DNA from 3 places in the Lacticaseibacillus jixiensis genome. Region 3 is predicted to be linked to each of the others. Evidence: riboswitches for the same ligand, from Rfam matches in the RefSeq annotation. Region 3 holds a riboswitch; each other region holds the start of a gene.
What was found. Region 3 has a riboswitch for lysine ahead of ACGG90_RS13915 (amino acid permease). Riboswitches for the same ligand answer to the same signal wherever they lie in the genome.

Region 1 (7,864 bases), on a different contig from region 3:
CCGCCTTATATCCACCGCTAAGTGCGGGCTGCTCCGCTCTGGTACTAAAAACGACCCGGACACGAATGCCCGAGTCGCAGAAATCTTGCCAAAACTGATTACATAACCTTCAGGACGTGCAAGACGATACCAACAATGAACAGGCCGAAGATGATGATAATCGGGCTGACCTTCTTCTTGAGTAACCACATGCAAAGCAGGGTTACCAACAAGCCGGCCAAACCTGGAATCAAGGAATCCAAGTTCTGTTGCAAAGTGGTGATCTTGTGGTCAGTCAAAGACAAACCAGCCGCTTGATCTTGTAAGGCCTTTTGGATACCTTTAGCGCCAGCTGGCAGAGAATTCCAGTCGATATAAGCGCCTTTATCAAGCTTAACATCAGAAACCGTTGGCGTGAACTTGACAGAAACCCAACGTTCAACCAGGGAACCCAAGATGAACATCCCTAAGATGGAAGCACCCTTGGTAACATCTTGCAACATGGTCCCAGACAAGTCGTCGGCGATCTTGGAACCAGCCTTGTAACCGAATTCCTGCGTGTACCACAGGAAGGCGATCCGGATGATGTTCCAAACCACGAAGAAAATGATTGGACCGATGATGGAGCCGGACATGGCCATGGAAGCAGCCAAGGCCCCTAAGATAGGACGAACCGTGAACCAGAAGACAGGATCGCCGACACCAGCCAGCGGGCCCATCATCCCAATTTTGACACCTTGGATCGTAACGTCATCAACAGGTGCGCCATTGGCACGTTCTTCTTCAAGCGCCAAGGTAACCCCGATAACAGGCGAAGCCAAGTATGGGTGAGTGTTAAAGAATTCCAAGTGACGCTTCAAAGCAGCCACGCGGTCTTCTTTAGTCGTGTATAACTTCTTTAAGGCAGGGATCAAGGAGTAAGCCCAGCCACCGTTTTGCATACGTTCGTAGTTCCAAGAACCTTGCAGGAAGGTTGAACGCCAGCAGACGTCCCAACGATCTTTTTTGGTTAATTTGATCTGATCAGCCATTGTGTTCTACCTCCTTCTAATAGTTGTCGATGATGTCGCCAACGGCATCACCTGTACCGGTACTTGCACCACCATCGGAGGAGCCAGAACCGCCCATCTTAGACAAGTTCAAGTAAATGAGGGCAATGCCGACACCGATCGCACCAAGACCGATCAAGGTGATCTCAGTAACAGTGCCAAGCACGAAGCCAATGGCGAAGAATGGCCATACTTCAGCAGTTGCCATCATGTTGATAACCATGGCGTACCCAACGGCAACAACCATGCCACCACCAATGGACAAGCCATCAACTAACCAAGTCGGCATTGCATCAAGCATTGCCTTAACAGGACCGGAACCAACGGCTAAGACGAAGCCGGCAGGAATCGCGATACGCAGACCCTGTAAGGAAATGGCGATCCATTGCCATAAATCGATCTTGGAGAAGGAACCTTCTTCAGCAGCGTGGTCCATGATATGCACAATACCAGTGGTAATGGTACGAACCAAAGTCGTCAGCAGCAAGCCGGCAACGGCCAGCGGCACAGCCAGCGCAACGGCGGCAGAAACGCCCGCCTTACCTTGGCCGCCAAGAACCAGAATGATAGCAGATGCGATAGATGCCAAGGCAACGTCAGGCGCAACAGCGGCACCGATGTTCGCCCAGCCTAAAGCGATCATCTGTAAGCTGCCGCCTAAGATGATACATGGCACTAATTGGCCAGTAACCAAGCCGATCAACGTGCAAGCCACAACTGGTTGGTGGAATTCGAATTCATCAAGAATCCCTTCCATCCCAGCTAAGAATGCAACGATGAGGACTAGGATGATTTGAATGAAATTCAAAGACATTGTAGTATCCTCCCTTTTTGTAGGAAAAGTCGTGCGCTTCAACAGCGCTTCATAATTATTTAGCCGCGTTCAAGGCGTCTTGCGCCTTCTTCAAGATCGCGTCCATGTTATCCTTGGAATCAGTCGGAACCTTGCGAACATCAAACTTGATGCCCTCAGCCTTCAACTTACCAAAAGTGTCGATGTCATCTTGGTCAAAAGCCAAGACCTTGTTAGGCTGTACCTTACCTGCAGAGTGCGCCATGGAACCAACGTTGAGCTCTTTAAGCGGTACGCCGCCATCGATGGCACGCAAAGCGTCTTGAGGCGTTTCGAATAATAGCAGTGCACGTTCGCCGCCGAAGTGCTGATCGTCTTTGGCGATCTTGATCATTTGATCAACTGGCACAACATGGGCATGGACGCCGCCAGGTGCGGCGTCGGTGATCAATTGCTTTCTCAGCTTATCGCGGGCCACGTTGTCAGAAACAACGATGATACGCGTTGGCTTAACAGACTTGGACCAAGCAGTTGCGACTTGACCATGCAACAGACGAGAATCGATACGGGCAAGCACGTATTCGAGCTTGCCTGGCTTGCCGGCATTGCCGCCAGTGGCCTTTGGTGCAGCCGCAGCTGCAGGCTTTGGCTCCAGGCTTTCCGGCTTGATCTTGACGCCATCGCGCCCTGCTTCCACCAAGTGTGCTGCGATTTCGTGTGCCGAGGTCATCGACAGACGTGAGCCATAAGCTTCAATGAGCATTGGCAGGTTCAACCCTGTGACAATTGCCCACTTGTCCTTATGTGCTTCGAACAAACCGTTGGATTGGTTGAATGGTGAACCGCCCCACAGATCGACTAAGAACAACACTTCGTCGTCTTCGCCGAACTTCGCAATGGCTTCTTCAAGGTGCTTCTTGAGGTCGTCTGGGCCTTCGTTAGGCATGAAAGTTACTGCTTCGACTTTCTCTTGCTCACCGAAGATCATCTGACCAGATTGCTTGATGCCAGCGGCGAATTGCCCGTGACTAGCAAGAATGATTCCGACCATTGTTTGTCGCCTCCTAAATAATATTTGGGTGCAGTCTACGCTGCGCTGAATAAATAATAAAAGTGCGCAGAATATGACCGGTAAATGAATCCCCAGAAATTAGTATGCCGTTCTCCCGCGGGTTTTGCAATCCCTTTCTTGACGTAAAATCGAGCGTTTTCATGAAAGGTCTATGCCGCTGGGACTGAGCCGAATATTTTTTTGTTAATTTTTCTGGACTAAAGCTTGCATGAATGCAGGCAAAGCCGGTAAAAGCGGGCCGGTATAAGCTCGGCGTTTGCACGTCAGCGGCGATTTACATGCGTTACTAACAGAGAAAACGCTTCTTAATTTTCGGCAATCGTTTTCCTTGTTCTTGAGTTGTTGGTGTAGGATATCCCTTACGACTTAGGCTGATGTCAGCTTAGCGGCCATGGGTGATTGACGGTTGGTGACTGCTTGGGTTATACTCAACGCCAGACAAGTGAATATCCACCAAGAAATAGAGGTCGCGGGTGGTGACGAACGCAATGGAGGGCCGAAGCCCATTGAAATTGCCTTAAGCATCCCCGCCGAAATCTTCGGCGCGATTCGGCGCGCCTTAGGTTGGGCCAAGCGACAACATCGCTTGGACTGTCGCAGCAATGCGGAGCGCTAGATTTGGTTTAACAACGAAATCGGGGACCGACAATTTTCTAATATTGTCGGTCCTCTTTATGTTCTCTCTATTCCTTCGGTTGGCAAAACACGAAGGAGGAACTTGTTATGAAGAAAGTGTGGCTCACCCTTAGCGGGGTCATCGCAGCGATCGCCATGTTCTTGGCGCTGGCTGCGCCGGCTCCAGTCAGCGCCAGCGGCACCTTGAAAGTCGGCATGGAAGCCGGCTATGCGCCGTTTAACTGGACGCAATCCACCAGCGCTAACGGCGCGGTGAAGATCCAAGGCTCCAGCGAATACGCCAATGGCTACGATGTGCAAATGGCCAAGAAAGTGGCCAAAGCCATCGGCAAGAAAGTCATCGTCGTCAAAACCAGCTGGGACGGCTTGCCGCCAGCTTTGACTTCCGGCAAAATCGACGCGATCATCGCCGGCATGTCGCCAACTGCAGAACGGCGCAAAACCATTGACTTCACCAACACCTACTATGCCTCCAAGCTGACGGTGGTGGTGCGGCGTGATTCCAAGTTCGCCAAAGCCAAAAGCATCAAAGACTTCAAAGGCGCCAAGATCACCGCGCAATTGTCGACTTTCCATTATCAAGCCATCAAGCAAATGAAAGGCGTCATTAAAGAAGAAGCCATGAACAACTTCCCTGCCATGCGGGTGGCTTTGGAATCCGGCACCATCGACGGTTATGTCTCTGAAGTCCCAGAAGGCATCACCGCCCAAGACGCCAACCCAGATCTGACTTACCTCAAGTTCTCTAAGGCCAACGGCTTCAAAACCAACCCAGAAGACGTCGATTTGGCCATTGGCTTGCGCAAAGCAGATCCTGATAAGGCCAAGATCAACGCAGAATTGGCCAAGATCTCCACTGCCGAGCGCAACAAGATGATGAAAGAAGCCGTGGCTGTGCAGCCAAACACCGCCAGCCAAGGCAACTGGTTCATGAACATCTTGAAGCACTACGGTCCGATGCTGCTGCGCGGCACCGGCATGACCTTGCTGATTTCTTTGGTCGGCACCATCGTCGGCTTCATCATCGGCTTGTTAGTCGGCATCATCCGCACCATCCCCAAGCCTAAAGCCAAAGGCAAGCGCGGCTTACAAGCTGTGATCAACTGGCTGCTGGCAGTTTATATCGAAGTCTTCCGCGGCACGCCAATGATCGTGCAAGCCGCTGTCTTGTATTATGGGGCTGCCCAAGCTTTTGGCATCAACATGAACAAGACCATGGCTGCTTTAGTGATCGTCTCGATCAACACCGGGGCGTATATCTCTGAAATTATCCGCGGCGGGATCATCTCCGTGGATGAAGGCCAGTTTGAAGCCGCGCATGCGCTGGGCTTCACCCACTTGCAAACCATGATGAAAGTCATCTTGCCGCAAGCGGTGCGCAACTCGCTGCCAGCCGTCACCAACGAATTCATCGTCAACATCAAGGATACGTCGGTGCTGTCTGTCATTTCAGTTTCCGAACTGTTCTTCTCTGCCGAAACGGTGGCGGGCCAGAACTTCCAGTTCTTCCACACTTACCTGATCGTCAGCGGCATCTACTTGATCTTGACCTTCACCATCAGCCGCTTGTTCCGCTTGATCGAAAAGCATATCGATGGGCCGAAGAACTATAACGTCATGAACAACCAAATGCAGATCCAAACCCCTAAGGAGGCGGGAAAATGAGCGACGTGATCATTCAAGTGCAGAACCTCAAGAAAGCCTTCGGGACTCATGAAGTCTTGACTGACATCAACTTCGACGTCCACCAAGGCGAAGTTGTCTCCATCATTGGCCGCTCCGGTTCTGGGAAATCCACCTTGTTGCGCAACATCAACTTATTGGAAGAACCAACCGGCGGCGATATCTTATTCCACGGCAAAAGCATCCTCGATCAGAACTTCGATTTGCCGCATTATCGCGCCGCAGTAGGCATGGTGTTCCAGCAATTCAACTTATTCAATAACTTAACCGTGCTGGATAATGTTGTCACCCCGCAAACCACGGTGCTTAAGCGCAATGCCCAAGAAGCCAAGACCCACGCCTTGACGATCTTGCAACAAGTTGGCATGGACCCGTTCATCAACGCCAAGCCTGATCAATTATCCGGCGGCCAGAAACAGCGTGTGGCGATTGCCCGCGCCGTGGCCATGGATCCGGAAGTCCTGCTGTTTGATGAACCAACATCGGCTTTGGATCCGGAAATGGTCGACGATGTCTTAAACGCGATGAAGCAGCTGGCCACTACCGGCTTGACGATGCTGGTCGTCACCCACGAAATGGCCTTTGCCAAAGATGTTTCTGACCGCGTGGTGTTCATGAACGAAGGCGTCATCGCCGAAGTCGGCACCCCGCAAGAGATCTTCGAACACCCTAAGCTGCCAGCTACCCAAGACTTCTTGAAGCGGTATCTCAACCGCGCTTAGCCATTTATATCAAAATACCTTCCCGCCCTCACGATTGCGATGGTGGGAAGGTATTTTTGTGTGATTTTGGTACACAAGCACCTGGAAGAACCGTCAATTATACATATTCTGACCTAATTACCGTTTCTTATACCATACTTTCATACTTTCTGATTCACGTCGGGCCTGCTTCTTACCGAAAGCTTTTGACACTTGTCCTTTGGCAAATGAAGCTTTTTGAGCTGGCGACAACTCGCGATGATACTTTCTCTTAAGTTGTTTGTCCGCCTCCTCCTGGGTCATCAAGCCTCGAGCAACCAGCATCTTGAGTCGAACGGTTCGTTGATATTCCTCCGCCTCCCGCCGTTCCTCATCAAGAATTGGATTACTCTTTGTTCTGCGTTGCTTACCGGTAATGTAATGAGCCATCTATTGACACCTCGATCTTTAACTTACAGATACTCCTGTTAGGTTGCACTTATGCCCGGATAATTACGAAATTCGTGTTCAGCATTTACTAGCTCACGTTTGTTGCACGCATCAATTAAGAACCTCATCCAGCCGTCGAATCCGCTTCATCATCGACATCATGACCGTCAAGATTGACGACCTGCGGTGCCGCGCCGAACTTGGCGGTATGTAAGGCCATAATATGGGCGACTAAGCCTGCTTGATAAGCCGGCATATCGATTGCCTCAGCCCACCACGGATAACAGCGTTCCGGATGGCGCTGCGCCGTCAATGAAGGCGTGGCTTCTGGATCCAGAATGATCAAGTCGCCGCGCGCTTGAACGCGTTGGGCTGTCCAAGGCACCACATTGAGAAACTCCACTAAGCGAGCATAGCCTGGCGAGTCTGGCGGTACACACACTTCCACCAGCAGCCGATCCCCGTGATCTTGATACCGCAAGAATGGCACCGCCAATGTCGCCACTTGCAGCGCCAACATGGCACTGCCGCGCTTATAGCCGGCATTATCGGCTTGATTCGGCAAATCAGCCAACACTTGCAAACAACCGGCTTGAACCGTTGGATCGTAGCCATAACCGCGCGTGCCATCCACGTAATCATCCGGGATCGGCAAAGTCCCGTTAAACAACGCATAGCCAAAAGTCAGCCGCAACAAATTGGCACAAAGATCCGGCGGCAGCGCTTGTTGATGGCGCGCGGCTTGTTGGATCACCGCGCCTAACTGATTGGCAACGGCTTGGCAATGCGAATCAGCCAATAACGCCACTTCTTGGCGCAGCGCCGCTTGCCCGCGCTTGCGCCAATCAAAGCGCGGCCGCGACAATTGAAAATAATGAAACAAGGTGATGGCTTCATCTGGGATCTGTTTCGGTGCGGGATTCGTGATGATCCTGCCAGATTCATTGATGCGCTTGCGCAAGCCTGCCAACAAGGGACTGTCTGCTGGGTCTAAGTGCTTGCCCACCCGCGTGAAGATCACACCGATGAACAAGTCATTCTGCGTCGCTTCAAAAGTCGTCGGCGCTACGATACTGACACATTCAGCAAACGTGTGCGCTTTGGCCTGCGTCGTGGCAGCAAATGGCCAATACTGCCCGCGATGCGCCCACCAGTAAAAAGCATACAAACAGTAGCGAATATTACCCTCTGCGCCTTCGAACTGCAAGTCATTGGATAAAACGACCCCATATTCGGCACCAAGCGCATTGATCCGATGCAACCGCCGCAACAACGTCGGACGGCTGATGTAGTGCGTCGCCATGAATTCCGTGGCACTAGGCAGCGGATCGCGCAAGGCATAATCGACCAGCTAATAATTCAAATTCTGCCGCGCCAGCCACGAGCGATAAGCATCAACGGCCAACACGCGACCATCGCCTTTGAGCAAGGCGGTTTTCAACGCAAACTGCGACTCGCCGCTAATGGTTTCCAGATCTTGCGCAAGCTCTTGCACCGCAGCATAAGCCGCTTGATAATGCCA
Region 2 (7,864 bases), on a different contig from region 3:
CTTGATGAGGTCTAACATAGGCTCACAGCTTCCGCAATGCGTCGACTAAGGCTGTTTTGTCGCGAGTTTGGTCGTTGGCGACTTTGATCACCTTGGCTGGGACGCCGGCGACGACGGCGTTTTCCGGTACGTCTTCAATGACCACAGCCCCGGCTGCCACCACTGCGCCGGCGCCGATTTGGACACCTTCTAAAACCACGGCGTTGGCGCCGATCATCACGTTATCGCCAACGCGCACCGGTTCGGCGCTGGCCGGTTCGATCACGCCGGCTAAGACAGTGCCGGCACCGATGTGGCAGTGTTTGCCGACTTGCGCGCGGCCGCCAAGCACAGCGCCCATGTCGATCATGGAACCGTCGCCGATTTCGGCGCCGATGTTGATGATGGCGCCCATCATGATCACGGCGTTATCGCCAATGGCCACTTGGTCGCGAATGATCGCGCCAGGTTCGATGCGGGCGTTGAAGTTGCGCACATCAAGCAGCGGTACGCCGGTGTTGCGCCCGGCGGCTTCGACGTATTGGTCTTTGATTGCCGCAGCGTTTTGTTCAAGCACTGGCTTGATCTGCGCCCAATCGCCGATAACCGTACCTTGATGCTTGCAATAGAAGGTGTGCACCGATTCGGGAAAATGCAGCTGGGTCAAGTCGCCTTTAAGGTAAACTTTCACCGGGGTGGTTTTCTTGGAATTGGCAATGGTGTTGATCACAGTTTGGGTGTCTAAAGTTGGCATGTGAGTTGTTTCCTTTCCTTATTAAAAGCGGCGATCAGTTTTGGCTGTCATAGCGTAAATCATTGTGGATCAGATCCGCATAGGTTTCATGGCGCACGACCAGTTGGGCGTGGCCGTTTTCGGCAAAGACGACAGCGGGGCGGGGGTTGCGGTTGTAGTTGGAAGCCATTGAGTAACCGTAAGCGCCAGTGGCCAGCACCGCCACCACGTCGCCAGCCTTGGTGGCAGGCAGCTTGGCGTGATCGATCAAGATGTCGCCGGATTCGCAATACTTGCCGACCAAATGCACATCTTCAACAGCCGGCGCATGCGGCGCATCTGCTTTAACCGCTTCGTATTCGGCTTGATACAACGCCGGGCGAATGTTGTCGCCCATGCCGCCGTCAACGGCGACATACGGCCGCAAGCTTGGCACATCTTTGCGGCTGCCTACGGTGTACAGCTGATAACCGGCCGGGCCGACAATCGAGCGGCCTGGTTCGATCCACACGGCAGGCGTGGCAAAAGGCAAGTCTAAGCCTTTTAACGTCTTTAAGATCGCTTCAACAAAGTCTTCGGCTGGCAGCGGTTCGTCGCCTTCAACATAGCGAATGCCAAAGCCGCCGCCAACGTTTAAGACCCGCGGCACAAAGCCCAGCTGCTTGTGCCAATCAGTTAAGATCGAAGCCAGCTTCTTGGTGGCGCCGATGAAGCCGTCTAAGGCGAAGATCTGACTGCCGATATGGGCGTGAATGCCTGACACATCCAGTTGCGGATTAGCTAAAGCACGGCGAGCGGCTTCTAAGGCTTGGCCGGAGTCGACGTCAAAGCCGAACTTGCTGTCGGTTTGACCGGTGGAGATGTAAGCGTGGGTGTGGGCGGAGATCCCAGGCGTCACCCGCAACAAGACGGCTTGCTTGCGAGCTGGTTCTGCTTGCAGCAACTCACCAAGCAGATCCAGTTCATCGAAGTTATCGATGATAATGGTGCCGACATGAGCGGCCAAGGCTTCTTGCAGTTCTTGGCGCGACTTGTTGTTGCCATGGAAGGAAACATCTTGCATTGGGAAATCTGCAGCAATGGCGGTGGCCAGCTCGCCGCCGGAAACGACATCGACATGGCAAGCTTCTTGGGCGGCAACTTGATACATTGCGATGGTCGCGAAAGCTTTGCTGGCGTAGCTCACGGCGTAATCCACGCCTTGTTCTTCAAACACCCGCTTGAACGCGCGGATCTGGCGGCGAATGGCGCCAACGTCATAGACGTACAATGGGGTATGGAATTCTTCGGCGATGTCTAAGGCATCAACATCACCAATGGTCAAATGGCCTGCAGCATTAGTTGTGATTGACATGGTAGTACACTCCTTTATGGCTGAGACAAAAAATAAGGCCCTTTTGTTTGGTTGCTACCAAACAAAAGGGTCCCATTGTGGGTCGATCGTCTGGATAGCGCCCCGCCAATATTGTTGGCGACAGTGTAGCCGCTTTTCACGTCTACCCCAACAACTGACGTCACCACAACGTCAGCGTTTCGGCGACCGCCCCTTTCAGCCGATGTCATTGCAGCGTGGACTGCTCGATCGGCGTACTATTGTTGGTCGCAACCTCTATCTCGTATTTATCATGAGTCTATAATAAAACTCGGCGTTCGTCAAATCGAATTTGCCCAATTATTGCCCCAAGCGGCCTGGCGCGGGCTAAAAATATATTTTGTTCTAATAATGGCCGGCAAAAATGCCACATTTTTGCATTAGTCGCGCTAGGCGTCGTGGCGAATGTGTGTTAGACTTCTTCTCAAAATCACAATTATTCACATCATTTACTCATGACGGGGGCGTTTCTAATGCGCGTAGTTAAGTTCGGCGGGTCCAGTCTGGCCGATGGCACACAATTTGATAAGGTCGTGGCGATCATGAAAGCCAACGCCGCACGCCAGGTGGTAGTCACCAGTGCACCTGGCAAACGGTATCATGACGACATCAAAGTCACTGACTTGTTGATCACTTATGCCAAACAGGTCCAAGCTCATGCGGAATACGCCGCGACGGTAGCGGCGATCGTTGAACGCTACCGCCAAATCGCCGCGCATTATTTGCTCGACGATGACGTGATCGCCCACATTCACCAAGAAATCGCGGATTTGGCGCATGAACAATTCAAGAACGCCGATTATCAAATGGCTGCCTTCAAGGCTCACGGCGAGAAGCTCAACGGCTACTTGTTATGCGCAGTGCTTAACGCCAGCGGCATCAAGGCCGCTTATGGCGAACCTAAGACTATTGGCTTAACCGTCAGCGATGACCCTAACGACGCAGAGGTCCTAGCAACCACTTACGCGCATTTGGCCAAGTATCAGCGGCCGGATGGGATCTTGGTGGTGCCAGGCTTTTATGGCTATACCGAAGCCGGTGCGATCGCGACGTTTTCTCGCGGCGGTTCGGATATCACCGGGGCGATTTTGGCGCGCGGCTTTGATGCTGAGTTGTATGAGAACTTTACTGACGTGGATGGCGTATTTGCCGCCGATCCGCGGGTCGTGAAGAACCCGGCGCCGATCGCCACCATGACTTATCGGGAAATGCGGGAGCTGTCTTATGGCGGCTTCGGGGTGTTCCATGATGAAGCGATCTTGCCGGCCATTGACGGGCAGATCCCGATCAACTTGAAGAACACCAACGAACCTGACCACCCAGGCACCATGATCGTGCCGGAAGCCGGCTTCACCCCGCAACATGCGGTGACTGGCATTGTGTCCTCGGATCACTTCTCCGCGATTTATCTGCATCGCTACTTGTTGAACAAAGAAGTCGGCTTCACCTTGAAGCTGCTGCAGATCTTCTACGAACACGGTATCAACTACGAACACATGCCCAGCGGGATCGATGACTTAACCATCATCATCGACAGCCGCCAATTAACACCTGATATGCGCACCGAATTATGCCAAGAGATCCAGGATAAAATGCACCCAGATGTTTTGCAATGGATCGACGACTACGCCATCACCATGGTGGTAGGCGAAGGCATGGCCAAACGCATCGGCTTGATCCAGCGGGTGCTTGCGCCGCTGGTTCAAGCCGGCGTGCATGTCACCATGATCAACGAAGGCGCCAGCCAGATCAGCTTGATGCTTGGCACCTCTAAACGCCAAGCCAACGCTGCAGTCAAAGCGATTTATAACGCGTTCTTCATTCCAGTCAACCAACAAATGGAGGGATAACATGGCCCAATTATTGAAAGTTCACGGCTCCGACAATGCCTTCTTCTTGCTTGATCAAACCCGGCTGGCTCAGCCGCTTGATGCCGCAACGCTGATCGCGCTGACCAAGCGCCTCACCGATCGCCAAACCGGGTTGTTAGGCGGCGCTGATGGCATGCTGGTGGTGTCACAAGCACCAGATGCGGCAGGACGCATGACGGTGATCAACAGCGACGGCACTTACGCCAAGATGTGCGGCAACGGCTTGCGCACCGTCAGCCGCTATCTCAGCGAACAAACCGGCCAAGATGAATTTACCGTGCAGACTGAAGAAGCCAAGCTGCGTGTGCATCGCGCCGCACCATTGGCCCAAGGCGTGCCGGCCTTTGGCGTTGAGATCTCACCAGTCAGCTTCGAACAAAAGGCGCTGCCTTTTGCCCAGCTTGGTCACACCCAGATCATTGACACAGTACTTGAAGCGCTGCATCCCAGCTTGCACTTCACCGCTATTGCCGTACCAAATCCGCATTTGATCGCTTTTGTCCCAGAAGCTGAGCTGAATGGATCAACCTTAGGGGACTTAGGCAAGCGCCTGAACGCGCCGAACCCGTACTTCCCAGAAGGGGTCAATGTAACGTTTGCCACGATCACTGGCCAATCCGAGATCTTCGCGCGGACTTATGAACGCGGCGTGGGCTTCACCAACGCTTGCGGCACCGGGATGTCGGCTACCAGCTTGGCATTGGTCTTGACCCATCCAGATGTTGCTGAGAAAAACCAGCCGATCACGGTTTATAATCCAGGCGGCATGGTGCACACTGTGGTTCATCAAGAAGCCGACGGGCGCTATTGGATCGAATTGATCGGCAACGCCACCGTGACTGACGTGGTGACGATCCCAGACGCCAGCTTGGTCCAAGGCACATTTGATGGCGCAACGACTCGCGCCACTGGTGAAACCGCCGATTATACCGCTTTTGTCGCCAGCTTACCATATCGCGGCTTAGTGGCCACTGTTTAAACACAAGGATCTTTAGGAGGAAATCGCATTATGAGTGGATATCACGTTGCAGTTGTCGGGGCTACTGGCGCAGTAGGCACCCGCATGTTGAAAATGGTTTATGAATCTCCGCTGGAAATCGCCAGCGTTCGGGCTTTGGCTTCCAAGCGCTCAGCCGGCAAGCAGGTCGCTTATGGCGACAGCCAAGTCACCGTTGAAGAACTCACCGATGACAGCTTTGAAGGCATCGACATCGCCTTGTTCTCAGCTGGCGGCTCAGTATCCAAGCGCTTTGCGCCAAGTGCCGTGAAAGCCGGCGCGATCGTGGTCGATAACACCAGTGCCTTCCGGATGGATCCAGCCATTCCGCTGGTGGTGCCGGAAGTCAACCCAGAAGCGCTGCGCAGCCATCATGGCATCATCGCCAACCCGAATTGCTCCACGATCCAAATGGTGGTGGCTTTGGAGCCGATCCGCAAAGCCTTTGGCCTCAAGCGCATCATGGTGTCGACTTATCAAGCCGTCGGTGGTGCCGGCCAGCGCGCGCTGAACGAATTAGCCGCAGAATCCAAGGCTTATCTTGAAGGCGATGTGTCTAAGGTGACCCCGGAGATCTTGCCGGCTGCTGGTGACAAGAAGCATTACCAAATGGCCTTCAACTTGCTGCCGCAAATCGACGTCTTTGAAGATGACGCCTACACCCATGAAGAATGGAAAATGATCCACGAAACCAAGAAGATCATGCAAGGCGACATGGATGATCCAGCACTGAAAGTCACCGCCACTTGTGTCCGCGTGCCGGTACCGGTTTCCCATGGTGAAGAAGTGTATTTTGAAGTGGAAGACAAAACTGCCACTGCCGATCAGATCCGCGAAGCTTTGACCGGTGCGCCTGGGGTGATCGTGCAAGACGACCCGGCTAATCAGATCTATCCGCAGCCTGCGATTGCAGAAGGCACGCGGGAAGTCTATGTTGGCCGCATCCGTCCTGATGCCGAAAACCCTGGCTTCTTCCACATGTGGAATGTCAGCGACAACTTGCTCAAAGGTGCCGCCTGGAACTCCATGCAAATCGCCGAAACCATGGATGCCATGGGTTTGATCCAGCCTAAGTAAGCAACGTTGACGTGAAGGCCGGGCAAGTGCTGCTGCGCGTCGCGGGAAAAGCGTCGGCGCGGCCGGAAACGACGCCCCAGCTGCCCCCGGTCGCCGTTTCCTACAACTTTCGATTCAGACTACGATGGTTATCGATCAAACGTTGAGTGATGAATACTCAGACTGCTTACGGTTGATATCGTGTGGTATGCCATTGGCCTTCTTGACGCTATTAAGCTGACGCCCAATGCGGCCACACAGCGTTATTTTCTACAACGTGCGATATTGCTGATCGTTTATCGCTATTAAATGTTGCTCTGCCAGTACGCTAACCGATGACGTATGATGTAGGGCAGGGGCTGCGGAGTGTCGTGGGGAAAGCGGTGGTCAGGCCGCGAAACAATCAGCACAGTGAGACAAGCGGTCTTTGCTTGGCTCGCTGTGCTGATTGCGGCAAGAATTGAGACAAGCAGGTGAGCGAAGCGAGCGCCTGGCTCAATTCTTAGGCAGAAAACGCGCGTACTTTGCGCGGTTGGCGCCGGCCGCGCTGCCTGCGCCGCCGCTTTCCCCACGACGCGCAGCAGCCCCTGCCCGGGCATTTCAGACGAATTGAACATTATCGACCCCCAAAACCGCGAAACCGGCTGTGGGGGCCGTTTGTGTTTGGTGGGGCACTTGCTTGATGCACGCCTGAATGTAGGAAGTATGGTAGAATGGCTTAAGATATGATTAACTTTGCCGCAAGCAAACGCTTAGGCATTGTGAAAGTGAGTAAACGCGCAATGAAGAAACTTTTAGCCAAGATCAAATTGCCTTCGTTCCTGGAAGACTACCGCTTGCGGTATGCCATTGTTGGGATCATAGGCTTGGCAGTGCTAGACGTGATCGCTGCTAGTTTCGTACGGCCGTTTCTGGCGATCTTGATGTTTGTGTTCTTGATCGCGTTGGTGGCAACGGTGTTTTACGCTTTGATCACGATCAGCGACAACACCAACAAATATATTTCCAACCTCGCCTACCGCATCAAACGCGGTGAACAAGAGGCGTTGATCAAGATGCCAGTGGGGATTTTGTTGTACAACAAAGACCTCGAAGTGGAATGGGCCAACCCTTATTTGCAGCAGTATTTTGGCGATGAGGATCTTTTGGGCCAGCCGCTTTCGGCCATTGATGAAGAATTAGGCAAGCTGGTGGCGGCCAATCTGGACACCAACACCTTGCAAACCATTCACTGGGGCGATCACGACTTTGAAATGATCATCCAGAAATCCATCGGCGTGGTGTATTTGATGGACATCACCCGCTATGCCAAAATCGAAGCGCGCGCGGAGAACGAACGCGTGGTGATCGGGCAGCTGTTCTTGGATAACTACGATGAAATCACCCAAACACTGGATGATCAAACCGTCACCAACTTGAACTCTTATGTCACCAACGAATTGTCCAATTGGGCCAACCACTATGGCATGTTCGTCAAGCGTATCGCCAATGACCGCTACTTGATGGTGGCGTATGTGCAAGCGTTAGAAGCCGTGGAACAAGATAAGTTCAAGATCTTGGATACCATTCGGGTGGAAACGTCCAAGCAGAATTATCCGCTGACGTTGTCGGTGGGGATCGCTTATGGCGACACCGACTTGGCACGCTTGGCGATCACGTCGCAGTCTAATTTGGACTTGGCGTTAGGCCGTGGCGGCGACCAAGTCGTGGTGCGGGCCAAAGGTGAACAAGCCCGCTTTTATGGCGGCAAAACCAACCCGATGGCCAAACGGACTCGGGTGCGGGCCCGCATGATCGCCCAGGCCTTGCAAGAATTATTCAAGCAAACCGACAAGATCTTCGTGGTCGGCCATGCT
Region 3 (7,864 bases):
ATGATGACGTCAACGTCTGCAGGCGGTACGATTTCGCCGTAGTACACGTTGAAGCCATGCGAGAAGCTCAAGATGTTGCCTGCTTCCAAGTTATCCGCAACGGATTCCTTGTAAACTTCAGACATTGCTTCATCAGTGGTCAGCATTTCGATCACATCAGCTTGCTTGGCTGCTTCAGCAACGGTGTAAACTTCAAAGCCGTCGCGAACCGCAGCGTCCCATGACTTACCAGGACGGGCACCGATGATGACATCAAAGCCTGAATCGCGCAAGTTGTTGGCTTGGGAGTGACCTTGCGCCCCGTAGCCGATAAAGGCAAACTTCTTGCCTTGCAGATAGTTCGTGGTAACGTCCTTTTCGTATAACATGTGTACTTCAGCCATATGTAATTACCTCCAGTAATTGTATGTGTTAGGTGTATTGAGAGTCGAGCAACAAATTAGATGAATCGTCTTGTGTTTCCATCACGCTTGCAATGAAGATCCTAAATACCCATCATGTGGTCATTGGATTGACCAGGCGCGATCATGGGATGCACCGCTTCGAGTTTCGGGATCGGCACTTCGATCAAAGCCGAGTGCCTTGAGGCAAGGGCCGCAGTCAAGGCGGCTTTCCAGTCCCCATGGGGATCAAGGCGATAATCCTCGATGCCATAGGCTTGCGCCAGCTTCTGGAAATCCGGTTGTTCATGGAAAACGGTTTGTGAGCGCCGTTCATCATAGAACAAGTCTTGCCATTGGCGCACCATCCCCAGCGTCCCATTGTTTAACAAGATGACTTTGATATTCAAGCCATATGCAGCCAGCACATCAAGCTCTTCGCTGGTCATCTGCAAGCTCCCATCCCCGGTAAAAAGGATGATCGTTTGATCCGGATGCGCAAATTGCGTGCCGATTGCGGCAGGAATACCAAAACCCATGGTGCCAAGGCCGCCACTGGTAACCAGTTGGCCAGGGAATGTGTACGGATAATATTGCGCCGCCCACATTTGGTGCTGCCCGACGTCGGTGACGACGTAGGCTTTGCCTTCAGTCAATGCGCCCACCGTTTCGATCAGCTGTTGCGGCTTGATCACGCCATCTTCATGACTATAGTGGTAAGGATGTGCCCGCCTGCGATCGCGGCATTCTTCGACCCATGCGGCGTGTGTCGCACTGGTCGAGTCTGCTTTGAGCAATTGCTTTAAAGCGGCTTTAGCGTCGGCATGAATGCCGAAAGTCGTTTTGATGATCTTGCCGATTTCTTTGGCATCGATGTCGATATGCGCGATTTGCGCATGCGGGGCGAAGCGCTTGGTGTTTGGTGCAAAGCGATCCTCGAAGCGGCAACCGACACTGATCAACAAATCACAGTTGTGCAAAGCCATGTTCGCGGCGAAGCTGCCATGCATGCCGGCCATGCCCATAAAAAGCGGATCGGTATTTGGCATAACGCCTAATCCAAGTAATGAGGCAATGACTGGAATGCCTTGGCGATGGGCCAAAGCCCGGAACTCTTCGGCAGCTTGGGCCGAAACGACGCCGCCGCCGGCAATGAGCACAGGTTTTTGCGCTTGGGCTAAGGCTTGTCGCAGTTGATCAAGGGTGTTAGCAGCAGTTTCTGATAAGCCTTGGGCCGGGACATCACGTGGGGCAAGATCTGGTACTTGAGTTGCTGGGATCTTGCCGGACATGATGTCCTTGGGCAAATCGACCACCACCGGTCCTTTGCGCCCGGATGTCGCGATGGCAAACGCCTCTTTGACGATCCGTGGCACTTCTTCAATGCTGCGGGCTTGAAAACCCGCTTTCGTCACCGAATGCGTGAGGTTTAAGATATCGACCTCTTGGAACGCATCAGTGCCGATCATTCTAGTCCCGACTTGGCCGGTGAAAATTACCATCGGCACCGAGTCGCGCATGCCATCGGCGATCCCAGTAATGGCATTGGTGGCCCCTGGTCCGCTGGTGACAAACACGACGCCGGTTTTATTCGTCGACTTGGCGAAGCCTTCTGCCGCATGGGCGGCTCCTTGTTCGTGTCGCACCAGGATATTATTGAAGTGTTTTTGATACATCACATCATATTCTGGTAAGATCGCGCCACCGGGATATCCGAAGACAACATTGACGCCTTGCTCGACTAACGTGTTGATCAACAGTTCTGCACCGCTAAGCTCTGCGACGACACTTTGCTGCGGCTTACTTGACTGTTTCATTTGCATTGATTCACCTCCTCTCTATGATTAAAACCAGATTAGCTTTTGGTTAGAAATCATGTCTTTTAATTTACTATAATTTCATAAATAGTCAAGAGGTTTGGCAAAAGTTTTTTGGAGATTTTTAAAAATAACCGTTCAAAGCCTGATATAACAAGGTTTATCGAAAACTGATTTTTTAAGCCTAGCGCTTCTGTCAACTTTTCGTACCTGTCGTTTCGCGAGGACTCGTTCACATTTGATGGCAGTTAACATGACGCGTCGGCTGCCGACTAACTCCTTGATCAAAGCATGAAAAAAGGCTTTGCCCCGCGATCTTGATCAGATCGTCAGGCAAAGCCTTGCCAATACGCTGCTAAAAACAATTAAAGCGTGAATGATGTAAAAATGAGGAAACTCTAACCAAATCCTTGGGCGGAACTCGGCGGCAAACTCGTGGCCGCCTCTTGATTCAACCGCCGCATTGCCGCAGCTTGATAAACTTCATTCAACCGGGCTTGATCATTGCCCAGCTCATACATGACAATGGTCATCACCTCAAAGTTGGTGAAGAAACGCGCCTGCGACGGCACTGTTTGCAGCCATTGGGCAAACGCCATTTCAAAATCGTCAACGGTCAAAGCCATGCGCGCCAGCAGCTCTGTCAGCAATTGTTTCTCGAAGTTGGTGATCTTCAGCCAAGACGTCTCATAATTAAAATTCTCCAATGACACTTCCGCGCTGACATCCAACTCCCGGTAAATCAGCTGCATCAACGTATGTAACGCGGGATCGTCATGATGCGTGCTAAACTCCAGCTTCAACTGCTGACGCAGCAACAAGGCGCAATAATCGTTATCCGATGCCGCCACAGCATTGGCATACGTATCTTGCAGCAAGGCCACAACGAGCTTGTAGCCTCGCAATGTGCTGTGTGCCGCCTTGTGCTTGGCCGTGGTGAAATCCACCACCCCAGGCAAATAGTACTGATGGATCCATAACCAGTCTGAAATATCCGCCAACGCCTCGCGCCCTTTAGCGGTCAATTCATATCCGGCCACCACCTGTGTCAAATAATGGTGGTTGATCAGCTTGTTCAATAATCTTTGTGGCTGCAAGTGGTAGCGTTCTTGCCACTGCGTTGAGTCAACAACGGTCATCGCATCGTCCATTGTGACCAGATATAAGAATACTTTTACTTCTGGTGTCATCCGCATGCTCAAGCCCCCAACAAGATCTTCTGACCAAATTGTAGCGGTAAAAGAAAGCGTTGTCAACAAAGGCCCCTGCCACCATCATCCCGCCTTAGAAAAAATGCACCATTTCACAATCAGCCCGCGCTTGCCGCGATTTGACCACTGACCTCAACGCCCCATAAACAACGGAAATATCGAAAAATCTCCTGCATTCACAAAATACCGCATCTCTTGCACCCAAAATTCAGCTTTACCAACACAAAAGCGGCAAGCCCCCGATTTAAACATCGAAAACTTGCCGCTTAAATTAGGATTTCACACCCTGTGCGCTGAATTTTCCTATCCTGATGCCAATAACAAAGGAGCGGTGAGGCGCAGGCGCGCGGGGCAAGCGTCGGTCAGGCCGTGAACCGTGTGGCATCTAGTAAGACTCGTGCACTTGGCGAGGCTTACTAGATGCCACACGCGGCAACTTTTGAGATTTGCAAGGCGAGCGCAGCGAGTGCAAAGCTCAAAAGTTAGGCGGAAAACACGCAGCGACGTGGAGCGCAGCGGAGCTAGTTGCGCGTTTGCAGCCGGCCGCACCGCCTGCGCCGACGCTTGCCCCGCGCGCCGAAGCCTCAACGCTCCGGGATCTTCGTCGAGCGCCGCTGCGCTTTGGTTACTTGCGATGTTCGCGATGCGGGGTCAAGTCCACTTCCGCAAGCGGGATCAAATGCGTCTTGTGTTTGACCTTATACCACACCAACAACACGATAAACAATGGGATCGACATGTAAGATACCAACAAACGGCCGATTTCAAAGTGTTTCACCGACTGCAAGTCTTGGCCCAAGATCACCACCAAACTCATCAGAATTGCCAAGATCGGCCCGATCGGGAACCATTTGGCGTGATAAGCCAATTCTGACAGATCATGACCTTGCAACATGAACGCGCGCCGGAAGCGGTAATGTGACACCGCGATCCCCAACCATGCCAAGAAGCCGGTCAAGCCGCTAGCTGCCACCAACAGCTGATACACACTAGGCCCCATGATGCTGGATAAGAACGTCAACGCCCCTACCGCCGTGGTCACCAACAAAGCCGGCAGCGGCACGCCGCGGCTGTTGGTTTTGCCAAAGATTCGCGGGGCAAAGCCGGAATTGCCCATTGCCCACAACATGCGTGTGGATGCATACATCCCCGAATTGGCACTGGACAACACCGACGTTAAGATCACCGCGTTCATCACCGAAGCCGCCCCAGCCAAGCCAATGCGCTTAAACACCAAGGTAAACGGCGAAATCGCCACATCACTGGCGCTGGCGCCAAGCAAATTCGGCGACGTGTAAGGAATGATCGCCGCAATCACCGCAATGGCTAAGATATAAAACAACAAGATTCGCCAGAACACCTGCTTGATTGCCTTGGGAATACTGGTTTCCGGCGTTTCGGACTCGCCGGCAGTGATGCCGATCAACTCCGTGCCTTGAAACGAGAAGCCAGCCACCACAAACACCGACAATGTCGCCGGCCAGCCGCCAACAAAAGGCGCCGCTTTGATCGTGTAGTTGTGAAAGCCGATTTTTGAACCGCCAAGGATCCCCACAATCGTCATGATCCCTACCGCCAAGAATACCAGCACAGTAATCACCTTGATCAGTGACAACCAGTACTCGGTTTCGCCAAAGCTTTTGACAGAAATAATGTTGATCACAAAAATCAACAACAAGAAACTTAAACTGAAAATCCACCCTGGCACTCCAGGCAGCCAGAAATGCATCACAATCGCAGTCGTGGCAATGTCCACGGCCACAGTGATCGCCCAGTTGAACCAATAATTCCACCCTAAAGCAAAACCCACCGCCGGGTCGACGAAGCGGCTGGCGTATTCAGAGAAACTGCCAGACACCGGGATATAAGTCGCCATTTCCCCAAGGCTGGTCATTAGGAAAAATACCATCACCCCAATGGCCAAATAAGCGAGGATCGCCCCGCCTGGCCCAGCCGTCGCGATTGCGCCACCGCTGGCGACAAATAATCCGGTACCGATTGAACCGCCTAACGCGATCATCGACAAGTGGCGCGTTTTTAACTCACGGCGCACCTGCGTATGTTGTTCTTGACTCACGATCTATTCCCTCACGATCTCCATTATCGGCGTTGATGATCCATTGCGCCTGAAAGAAACCGTTCAGACCAAATAGCGCACCGCCAAGCGACAGTCCAAGCGGTATTTCCGCTTGGCCCAAGTCGTGAGTGCCAATCACGGCTTTCGGCGCCGGCCCCTTTTGACAGCTGTTGCGTCTTGGCAGACGTCTCAACAGCTGCGACTAATGACCGGCGCAACCTCTATTTTTACCGGATAATAGTATAACAAAAAGCCGCCGGCATTGGCCAGCGGCTCTCAGGACGTTCTCATTTACTTCTCAGCTAATTTGATATCTTCGACGATCTTGTTGCCTTCCAGATCTTCTTTCTGGAAATCGGCATCTTCAACTGGCAAGTGCAAGCGCAAGTCAGAGAACTGCTGCAAGCCTAAATCTGCTTCAGCCACATCCATTTGCAACAAATGCCCGCCGAACTTGTGGTCATCACTTAAGAAATGCAAGTGAAAACCAGGCGCCGAAACGCCGGCATACAGTTGCGGAGAATAATAGCCCACCACTGTACCAGTGACATCGTCGGCTTCAAACAAAGTCTGTGCTTCAGCGGTTTGGCGCAGCGTAGGATATGGTGCCGTTTGGGCGCCGACCACGCGCGTTTGCACATGGTTGAAGCGGCCATGCATCCGGACACCTGCGAAAGTGTTGCGCGTCTTCAGCACAGATTCGATTTCAGGGCGAATGTCGGCATCCTTAAAGTTGTGCACCATTTCAGCGTGTTGGAACTGCGCATAATGCACATTGGCAAAAGGCACCTTCTCGTCAGGCTGAACCACGCGGATCTTGCCAGAAGAAGCCACTTGATAAACCACGCCGTCTAAGATCACTAATTCACCGTCTAAACCGGCCAGCGTGCCGATCCCAGTGTCCCCGTGCCGCATCAGCTCCCCAATGGAAAGCGTCCCGGCAAATAAGCCAGGTACTAGATTAGCCAAGGTCCCGTGTTGGAATAACAATGAACTCATGATGTCCCTCCTGTAAGGCGTGTTTCGTTCGATGGGTTTATTATACGCCTTGCTCAAAACAAAATGCAACACAGATGGTAATCTGTTACACAAGTGATTGATTACACAATCATAAACAGTGTAATATCAAGGAATTCCCCCGATGATTGTGCACGATAAGCTGATACATTATAATTCTTGATCTACCATCAAACTTTGTGAAGTCAGCAAATATCACAACAAAACCGGCCTCAGCAAGCGGATCGATCCGCTTATTGAAACCGGCTTTGGTCAAGATTAGTACAGTTGATCTTCCAACATGGCTTGGCTGAGCTTGATGTTATCAGAATAGTCAACTGGGATATCAACGACCACTGGGCCGTTTGTGGCAAAGGCTTCGTCTAAGACCTTACCTAATTCGGTTGGCTTATTGACGCGCAAACCTTTGGCCCCAAAGCTTTCGGCATACTTCACAAAATCAACCGGCCCAAAGTCAACACCTGCGGCTTGGCCGTATTTCATTTCTTCTTGGAACTTCACCATGTCATAATGGCCATCATTCCAGATAATATGCACAATGTTCAAGTGACGGCGCACGGCAGTTTCCAGCTCTTGGCTAGAGAACAAGAAGCCCCCATCACCGGAAATCGATACCGCCTTTTCATTCGGCCGGACCAAACTGGCTGCAATGGCCCAAGGCAAAGCCACCCCTAAAGTCTGCATCCCGTTAGAAAACAGCAGGCGGCGTGGTTCGTAGCTGCGGAAATGCCGCGCCATCCAAATGTAGAAACTGCCGACATCAACGGCGACGGTCATATGATCATCAACCCGTTTCTGCAATTCGGCAATGATCGACAACGGGTGACTATAAGTTTGCGTCTCAATGGCCGGCGGTACATCGCGATCATGCAGCTTTTCTTGCAGCCCTTGAAGCACCGACTTGGTACCAGGTGCCACTTGGTAGCCGCGGACCAACGGCGTCAGAATGTCTAACGTTTGAGAAATGTCGCCGACTAATTCTGTTTCTGGTTGGAAGTTGTGGTCGATTTCAGCAGGCGCCGAATCGATCACCACGATACGGGCTTTGCCGTCTTTGTTCCAGTTGCGCGGTTCGTATTCCACTGGATCATAGCCGATGGTGATCACCAAATCGGCATCTTGCAACAGTTGATCGCCTGGTTGATTCCGGAACAAACCGACCCGGCCAAAGAAGTTGGCTTCTTGGGCATGGGAGATGATCCCGGCACCTTGGAAAGTTTCAACCACTGGCAGTTCCGTGACCGCCAACAAATCGCGGATACTCTTGGTCACTTCCGGGGAGCTGGCGCGCATGCCCAATAGCAGCACCGGCAGTTCAGCTTCTTTGATCTGTCGAGCCAAATAAGTCATATCTTCTGGACT

Region 1: linked by a shared signal. The riboswitch ahead of ACGG90_RS02390 (ABC transporter permease subunit) and the one ahead of ACGG90_RS13915 (amino acid permease) in region 3 are both predicted to bind lysine.
Region 2: linked by a shared signal. The riboswitch ahead of lysA (diaminopimelate decarboxylase) and the one ahead of ACGG90_RS13915 (amino acid permease) in region 3 are both predicted to bind lysine.

The regions. Positions count from the first base shown of each region.
Region 1 is NZ_BAAFPR010000002.1:202,839-210,702, forward strand. Features, by position in the region: gene ACGG90_RS02375 (PTS system mannose/fructose/sorbose family transporter subunit IID) at 99-1,010, opposite strand; gene ACGG90_RS02380 (PTS mannose/fructose/sorbose transporter subunit IIC) at 1,027-1,842, opposite strand; gene ACGG90_RS02385 (mannose/fructose/sorbose PTS transporter subunit IIA) at 1,898-2,872, opposite strand; lysine riboswitch at 3,347-3,516, shown strand; gene ACGG90_RS02390 (ABC transporter permease subunit) at 3,617-5,194, shown strand; gene ACGG90_RS02395 (amino acid ABC transporter ATP-binding protein) at 5,191-5,934, shown strand; gene ACGG90_RS02400 (hypothetical protein) at 6,052-6,342, opposite strand; gene ACGG90_RS02405 (helix-turn-helix domain-containing protein) at 6,467-7,678, opposite strand; gene ACGG90_RS02410 (hypothetical protein) at 7,694-7,864, opposite strand, start outside.
Region 2 is NZ_BAAFPR010000015.1:51,120-58,983, reverse strand. Features, by position in the region: gene ACGG90_RS10205 (N-acetyldiaminopimelate deacetylase) at 1-18, opposite strand, end outside; gene dapD (2,3,4,5-tetrahydropyridine-2,6-dicarboxylate N-acetyltransferase) at 23-733, opposite strand; gene lysA (diaminopimelate decarboxylase) at 768-2,066, opposite strand; lysine riboswitch at 2,154-2,332, opposite strand; gene ACGG90_RS10190 (aspartate kinase) at 2,558-3,934, shown strand; gene dapF (diaminopimelate epimerase) at 3,936-4,934, shown strand; gene ACGG90_RS10180 (aspartate-semialdehyde dehydrogenase) at 4,965-6,029, shown strand; gene ACGG90_RS10175 (DHH family phosphoesterase) at 6,791-7,864, shown strand, end outside.
Region 3 is NZ_BAAFPR010000035.1:2,320-10,183, reverse strand. Features, by position in the region: gene ilvC (ketol-acid reductoisomerase) at 1-383, opposite strand, end outside; gene ilvB (biosynthetic-type acetolactate synthase large subunit) at 485-2,203, opposite strand; gene ACGG90_RS13920 (hypothetical protein) at 2,596-3,393, opposite strand; gene ACGG90_RS13915 (amino acid permease) at 4,034-5,428, opposite strand; lysine riboswitch at 5,551-5,717, opposite strand; gene budA (acetolactate decarboxylase) at 5,777-6,487, opposite strand; gene alsS (acetolactate synthase AlsS) at 6,761-7,864, opposite strand, start outside.